Regions from separate parts of the Ihubacter massiliensis genome, predicted to be linked through region 2. Evidence: riboswitches for the same ligand, from Rfam matches in the RefSeq annotation. Region 2 holds a riboswitch; the other holds the start of a gene.

Region 1 (3,862 bases), 1.5 Mb from region 2:
TGCGTATTACGGAAACAAAGGAAACGGAAGGCAACTATCAGGTGGTACTGATCGATGCGGCCAATACCGGTGATTCCAGCGGCGCTATGACTGTCACAATGACAAAGGAACAGTACGACAAGCAAATTAAAGGTAAGAAAACAGTAAAATGCGATGCCAGAAAGACGGTGTTCCTGGTGCCTTGCAAGGAAGCGGACCAGAAGAAATACCAGGCGCCGGCTTTTGAATATACATTTGTCAAGACTTCATTAGATACTGAGGACAGCAATAAGGATTATATGGTAAAAGAAATGGCAAATATTGTGCTGAAGGAGCTGAACAGCGGGGATGAGGCTGTTAAAGCAAGCCACCTTTGTACAGCAGACTTCGATACCTACAAAAATGCTTTTGCACCGGTGGAATAGTTTCGCAGGTGCATTTACGGATATGCATCTTCCCTGATCGCAGACTGACCATTTAAAAAGACACTCGCCTCAAAGAGGCCGGGTGTCTTTTTTGCTGCCAGCAGCGGCCGGGCTGTGGCTTTGGAAGGGATGATGCTCTTTTCCAAGCGGCGGCTTGCCAGATAAGGCTCTTGAGGAAAAGATTTTTAAAATCACGAAAAACTTACGCTTCTTTCAACGATTGAGCCTCCTTAAATCAAACGTTTGGGAGTCAGTCCTTCTTTTTCTCAGGACGAAGCCCCTCAAACCCACAACTTTACGAAAAATGTGCGGATTTTCACAAAAGTTTTTCCGGAGCTGCCTGGAAATTGGTCATTCCCACCCGCTATATAACAAGACCCCAGGGCTGAAGCAATATGCTCCCGCCCTGGGGTCTTCCAAAAAACGTCTTAGAACAAACCGGTGATCTTTCCGCTCTTATCCACATCGATCTTCTCCGCAGCAGGAACTTTGGGCAGCCCCGGCATTGTCATAATATCCCCGGTCAGCGCCACAATAAATCCTGCTCCCGCAGATACTTTCAAATTGCGCACGGTCAGTGTAAAGCCTCTTGGTGCTCCCAGCAAGGCGGGATCATCAGAAAAACTGTACTGAGTTTTGGCAACGCAGATGGGCAGGTTTCCAAAGCCCAGCTTCTCCAGCTGGTCCATCTGTTTTCTGGCAGCCGGAAGAATATTGATGTCATCGGCCCGATAAATCTTAGTGGCGATGGCACGAATCTTTTCTTCAATGGACAGGTCAAGCTGATAGGATTGGCTGAACGTGTTCGGTTCATCGCAGAGACGCACTACCTCTTTTGCCAGAGCAATACCGCCTTCGCCGCCTTTTCCCCACACTTCGCTGAGAGCTACATGAACGCCCAGCTCTTTGCATTTGGCTTCCACCAGCTTTAATTCAGCTTCAGTGTCCGTCGGGAATCGGTTGATCGCCACAACAGCCGGAAGTCCGTAGACCTGGGTGATGTTTTCCACATGCTGGAGAAGATTGGGCAGGCCTTTTTCCAAGGCGTCCAGATTTTCCTGTCCCAGATCGCCCTTGGCTACGCCGCCGTGATGTTTTAATGCCCGTACCGTAGCTACTACCACAACTGCCGATGGTTTAATGCCCGCCATGCGGCATTTAATATCCAGGAACTTTTCCGCGCCCAGATCAGCCCCGAATCCGGCTTCCGTTACCACGTAGTCCGCCATCTTCATCGCCATGCGGGTAGCCATGATCGAGTTGCAGCCGTGGGCGATATTGGCAAAAGGACCGCCGTGGATAAAGGCCGGAGTATGCTCCAAAGTCTGTACCAGATTGGGCTTGAGGGCATCCTTTAAAAGAGCTGCCAATGCTCCCTGGGCCTTCAACTGTCCGGCTGTTACCGGCTGGTCGTCATATGTATAGCCGACAATAATGTTGGCCACTCGGTTCTTCAAGTCTTCAATATCGCTGGAAAGGCAGAGAATAGCCATGATTTCGCTGGCAACGGTGATGTCGAAGCCGTCCTCCCGTGGCGTTCCGTTGGCTTTTCCGCCCAAGCCGTCCACCACAAAACGCAGCTGACGGTCGTTCATGTCCACGCACCGTTTCCAGGTGATCTTCCTTGGGTCAATTCCCAGCGAATTTCCCTGCTGAATATGGTTGTCCAGCATTGCGGCCAAAAGGTTATTTGCAGCGCCGATGGCGTGCATATCTCCGGTAAAATGGAGATTGATGTCCTCCATGGGAACCACTTGCGCGTATCCGCCGCCCGCAGCTCCGCCTTTTACGCCGAATACCGGGCCCAGAGACGGCTCTCTCAGCGCCACCAACACCTTCTTGTCAATCTTCTTCAGCGCATCGGCAAGGCCGACGGTTGTCGTCGTCTTACCTTCGCCGGCCGGTGTGGGAGAAATGGCGGTCACCAAGATCACCTTGCCGTCTGGGCCATCCTTTTTTTCCTCCAGCAAATTATAGTCTACCTTGGCTTTATAGTTTCCATACAGCTCAATGTACTTCTGGTCAAGACCGGCAGCATCTGCAATCTCTTTGATGTTTTTCATCTCTGTTTCCTGAGCGATCTGAATATCACTTTTGATTTCCATTTCATTTCTCCTTTTCAATCAACGTTTACAAACAGTTATAACTGGGGCCGATTCTCTTGCCTTTTTCAATGGCACAGAAGCTCTCCATATACGCAAAAAGAGCCTGGCAATCCGGACAAATGCCCAGACGGTCGGCTCATCATATACATTATACTCCACGTGGTCCATTCCACTTGTTCCGTCAGTCGTATAACAAATAAATAATAGCATCTCCCTTATGGAGAATCAAGCTTTATTTTAAGAAGTTTTTTAAAAACGTCCGCCTGTGGATCGGGCACGGGCCTTGCTGCCGCAAGCCTTCATAATGGGCTTTTGTTCCGTAACCTTTATTTTTTTCAAAACTGTATCCCGGGTAACGCTGCGCCATTTCCACCATCATCCGGTCCCGAGTGACCTTGGCCAAAACCGAGGCCGCTGCAATGGACAAGCTCTTACTGTCTCCTTTTATGACGGAGGTTTGGGGAATTGGAATGGACTTGATGATCATGGCATCAAAAAGGATATGCTCAATCCCGGCCCCCGCCCTCTCTTTCAGCATACGGGAGGCCTCCTCCACCGCCTGAATCATCGCTTCCTTTGTGGCCTCAAGAATATTGATCTCATCGATCCGCATATGATCCGCCATACCGATTCCATAGGCCAGAGCTTTTTCTTTAATCAGAGGATACAAGGCTTCCCGCTTTTTTTCCGTCAACTTTTTGGAATCGTCGATACCCGGCACATCAAAATCCTCCGGGAGCACCACACAGGCCGCCACCACCGGACCGGCCAGGGGCCCTCTGCCCACTTCGTCCACGCCAGCGATAAACATCACGTCTTTTCCGCATAGCTCCTTGTCAAACTGCTTCATTTCCACAAGCCGCCGGGCCAAAAGCATCTCTTTTTCCTGCTTATTCATGGGGTACCCTTTCCAATGTGATCTTTCCGATCGTTCCTGCGCGAAACTCATCCAGCACCACTTTGGCGATTCGTTCGTAATCGATCTTTTTCCCAGGGAGAATGCAGCCCCGTTTGAGCGCTATCGCTTCCATGGTCTGAATCGGGGTCTCTTCTACTCCGTCCAGCTTGTAGCGCTGTGCCAGAAGTTCCGCATAGCCGTTTTGAAGGACGGCAATCAGCTCCAGGGCCAGGGTAGCCACATCGAGGATTTCGTCCTTGATCGAACCGCAGAAAGCCAGATTAAGGCCTGCTTTCGGATCCTCAAACTTGGGCCAGAGGATCCCTGGCGTATCCAAAAGCTGCATATTGCCCGGAAGGTTGAGCCATTGCTTGCCTTTGGTCACCCCCGGCCTGTCCCCTGTCTGGGCGCTCTTTTTTCCGGTCAAACGATTGATGAGAGACGACTTGCCCACA
Region 2 (3,862 bases):
GTATTCCGGCTTTTCCCGATTCACCTCGTCAGTCAGCACAACAAACCAATAGATCGAATAAATGCCGCAGGTTACAATCGATAATACAATCGATAAAGCTATGTTTCTGTTCATTTCTGTTTCTATCCCTTCTTTTACTTACTAATCCTATGATACGTTCCAATTATAGATTGATGCCAGTTCTTATGCAAGAAAAATCAGGAATTATTAATAATAATGTCATAATTTTTACATTGCTCCGTGGAAAGTCCGCTTGATCACTTCTTCCTGCTGCTCTCTGCTGAGGCGCACAAAGTTGACGGCGTAGCCGGATACACGGATCGTTAGAGACGGATACTGTTCCGGATGCTCCATTGCTTTTTTCAAAAGCTCTTTTCGCATCACATTCACGTTGAGATGATGAGCTCCCTGGCAGAAGTAACCGTCCAGCAGCGACACTAAATTGTATTCCTGCTGTGGCGCATCCTTGCCCAGTGCTTCCGGGACAATGGAGAAGGTATTGGAAACGCCGTCCTGGCATACGGTGCGATATGGAATCTTTGCAACGGTATTGAGCGAAGCCACTGCACCGTTCACATCTCTTCCGTGCATCGGGTTTGCTCCCGGCGCCAGCGGTTCTCCATATTTTCTGCCGTCCGGTGTGTTCCCGGTCTTTTTCCCATACATGACATTGGAAGTGATGGTCAATGCTGACAGCGTATGTCTGGCATCTCTGTACATCGGATGCTTTTTCAGCTCTGCGGAAAAATGCTTAACAATTTCAATGGCAATATCGTCGACTGCATCGTCGTCATTTCCGTATTTGGGGAAATCCCCTTCTACTTCAAAATCAACGGCAACGCCCTGTTCATTGCGAACCGGGCGGACTTTTGCAAATTTAATCGCAGAAAGCGAATCCGCTGCACAGGAAAGTCCTGCGATGCCGAAAGCCGTCAGCCTTTCAACGTGGGTATCATGCAGGGCCATCTGGCTTGCTTCATAGGCGTATTTATCATGCATATAATGGATCACATTCATAGTATCCACATAGAGCTCGGCAACATAAGCAAGTACTTTCTTATAGCTGAGCATAACTTCGTTGAAATCCAAAACATCGTCGTATTCAAGAGGCTTGATTTTGGGGATGACCAGATCGCCCGTCAGCTCGTCCACGCCGCCGTTGATGGCATAGAGCAGGGATTTGATCACATTGGCCCGGGCGCCGAAAAACTGCATCTGCTTGCCCACGCTCATGGCGGAAACGCAGCAGGAAATGGCATAATCGTCGCCGTAAACAGGGCGCATCACGTCATCGTTTTCATACTGGATGGAATCGGTCTCAATACTCATCTTGGTACAGTAGCGCTTGAAATTTTCCGGAAGATTCTGGCTCCAGAGCACGGTCAGATTGGGCTCCGGCGCTGTACCGAGGTTTTTCAGGGTATGGAGATAACGGAAGGAGTTTTTCGTAACCAGCGTTGTTCCCTTTACGCTCATACCTCCGATGGCTTCCGTTACCCAGGTAGGATCGCCTCCAAAGAGTTCGTTGTATTCGGGGGTTCTCAGATGGCGCACCAAGCGCAGCTTAATGACAAACTGATCGATCAATTCCTGGGCTTCTTTTTCCGTCAGCGTCCCCCGCTCCAGATCGCGCTGGATATAGATATCCAGGAAGGTGGACGTTCTTCCCAAAGAAGTGGCCGCTCCGTTGTTCTCCTTAACACCGGCCAGGTATCCCAGGTACACAAACTGTACGGCCTCACGAGCGTCGGCCGCAGGCTGGCTCAGGTCGATTCCATACTTTGCAGCCATGGCCTTAACTTCTTTCAGTGCGCGCACCTGCTCGCGGAGCTCTTCCCGGATACGGATCAGCTCATCGGTCATCGGACCGTCGGCCATCTCAATATCCTGCTGTTTCTGCTCGATCAGATAATCGATGCCGTAGAGCGCAATTCTCCTGTAATCGCCGATGATCCGGCCTCTTCCATAGGCATCGGGAAGGCCGGTCAAAAGGCCGTTATGTCTTGCAACCTTGGTTCGATTGGGATAAGCATCGAACACACCTTCATTGTGGGTTTTACGGAATTCATGAAAACGCCGTTTGATTTCCGGATTCATTTCATATCCGTACTGCTCCAGGGCGGATTCAGCCATACGGATACCGCCGTAGAGGTTGATCATGCGTTTGAGAGGAGCATCTGTCTGAAGTCCTACGATCACTTCGTTTTCCTGATCAATGTATCCCGGCTTAAAGTTATCGATACCGGAAACTACGTCAGTTTCTACATCATAAATACCATGTTCGATCTCTTCCAGCAACAGCTCTTTGCATCTGTTCCAGACTTTTTCCGTTCGTGCGGTGGGTCCTTCCAAAAAAGAGTCGTCGCCGCTGTAGGGCGTTACGTTTTTTTGAATAAAATTCCTTACATCGATCACGTGTCTCCAGTTTCCGCTATTAAATCCTTCCCATTCTTTGCGCATGTTATCTTTCCCTCCATATAATCGATCAAAATAGAAAAAGCCGCACCATCCGGGCTTTTTCTTAGCCCAGACGGTCGGCTTTAGTTCACGATCATACTCCATGTGGTTTTTTCCACTTCCGTCAGTCATATGACTTTTTGAATATACTATATCTTGGGGGTTATTGTCAAGAAATTTTATGTGAATATTGTTCAAAATTTCCTACGGCTGCGGCTGCTCAAAGTTTTCTGAGCCAAGCAAACGCTTCATCTTCGGCCATTGGTTTGGCAAACAGGAATCCTTGGATCAAATCAATTCCGCATTGGCTGACAAAGCGTTCTTGTTCCTCTGTCTCTACGCCTTCCGCTAATACCTGCATCCCCATTTCGTGGAAAATTCTTGTAATACTTCTGACCATCATCGCGGACTTTTTACTATTCATGGCAGCCCAAATCAGGCTTTTATCCAATTTTACCGTATCCAGAGGCATGGTCATAACAGATACAATATTGGAATAGCCTGTCCCGAAATCATCCAGCTCCATGCGTACACCTTTTTTCTGCATACGCTCTGCGAACTCACTGACGCATTTAGTGTTTTCCAGCAAAATGCTTTCGGTTATCTCTATTTTGATCTTGTTAAAAGGAGTACCGCTGCTGGTTATAATTCCCTCCACCCGGTCCGCCAAATCTATCTGTGAGAACATATGCCCGGAAAAATTCACATGGACCCCTTCAAAATTAGGGTTTACTTCTGATATTCGATTGATGAACCGGCATGTCTTTTGTAAAACCTGATAGGTGATATCGACAATGATCCCCGTATCCTCTGCAATGGGAATAAATTCGTTGGGATACAAAGGACCAAGAGGCGAATTGGGAATTCGCAAGAGGGATTCGGCAACCACATATTGTCCGGTATGATTCGATATGATCGGCTGATAAAAAACAGAAAAGGTGTTTGCTTCCAGGTTTTTCTCTAAAATAGTGATAATCTGTGATCGCCTGCGCACTGCTTTCAGCATCTCCTGACCGCAGTAATACGCGCCTGCCCGCTTGCTGTCTTTTGCCTTGGCTACTGCATATTCAATGCCATTGATTAAATCTTCGACAACCTTTGCGCTTTGAGGATAGCGTACGATACCGATGGCTGCCGGAATGACACAGCTGTTTTCGTCTACTGACCAGGGTTCCTGCATACGGGCGGTCAGGCTCTCTACAATCTTTTTTATGTCTTGATCGCTTGTCCCTTGACAGAGCAGAGCAAATTCATCTCCTCCGTAACGATATAAACAATGCGGTTGCGCTCTTTTAATTAAAAAGTTTCCAATTTCACGTAGAAATCGATCCCCTGTATGCTGGCCGTATGTATCGTTGACGCGGCGAAAGTCCCTCAGCGAGAGTACAATGAGGGTAAAATTTCG

Evidence for each region. A riboswitch is a leader RNA that binds a small molecule or an ion and turns the genes downstream of it on or off. The one in region 2 is predicted to bind ZMP and ZTP.
Region 1: it holds a riboswitch for ZMP and ZTP, as region 2 does, so the genes downstream of both, NIA71_RS10240 (formate--tetrahydrofolate ligase) here and pflB (formate C-acetyltransferase) in region 2, are expected to answer to the same signal.

The regions. Positions count from the first base shown of each region.
Region 1 covers NZ_JAMXVH010000001.1:2,204,281-2,208,142, forward strand. Annotated here, with positions in the region: gene NIA71_RS10235 (hypothetical protein) at 1-404, shown strand, start outside; gene NIA71_RS10240 (formate--tetrahydrofolate ligase) at 833-2,509, opposite strand; ZMP/ZTP riboswitch at 2,624-2,708, opposite strand; gene NIA71_RS10245 (ribonuclease HII) at 2,742-3,407, opposite strand; gene ylqF (ribosome biogenesis GTPase YlqF) at 3,400-3,862, opposite strand, start outside.
Region 2 covers NZ_JAMXVH010000001.1:673,638-677,499, reverse strand. Annotated here, with positions in the region: gene NIA71_RS03035 (DUF4234 domain-containing protein) at 1-114, opposite strand, end outside; gene pflB (formate C-acetyltransferase) at 229-2,460, opposite strand; ZMP/ZTP riboswitch at 2,518-2,599, opposite strand; gene NIA71_RS03025 (GGDEF and EAL domain-containing protein) at 2,678-3,862, opposite strand, start outside.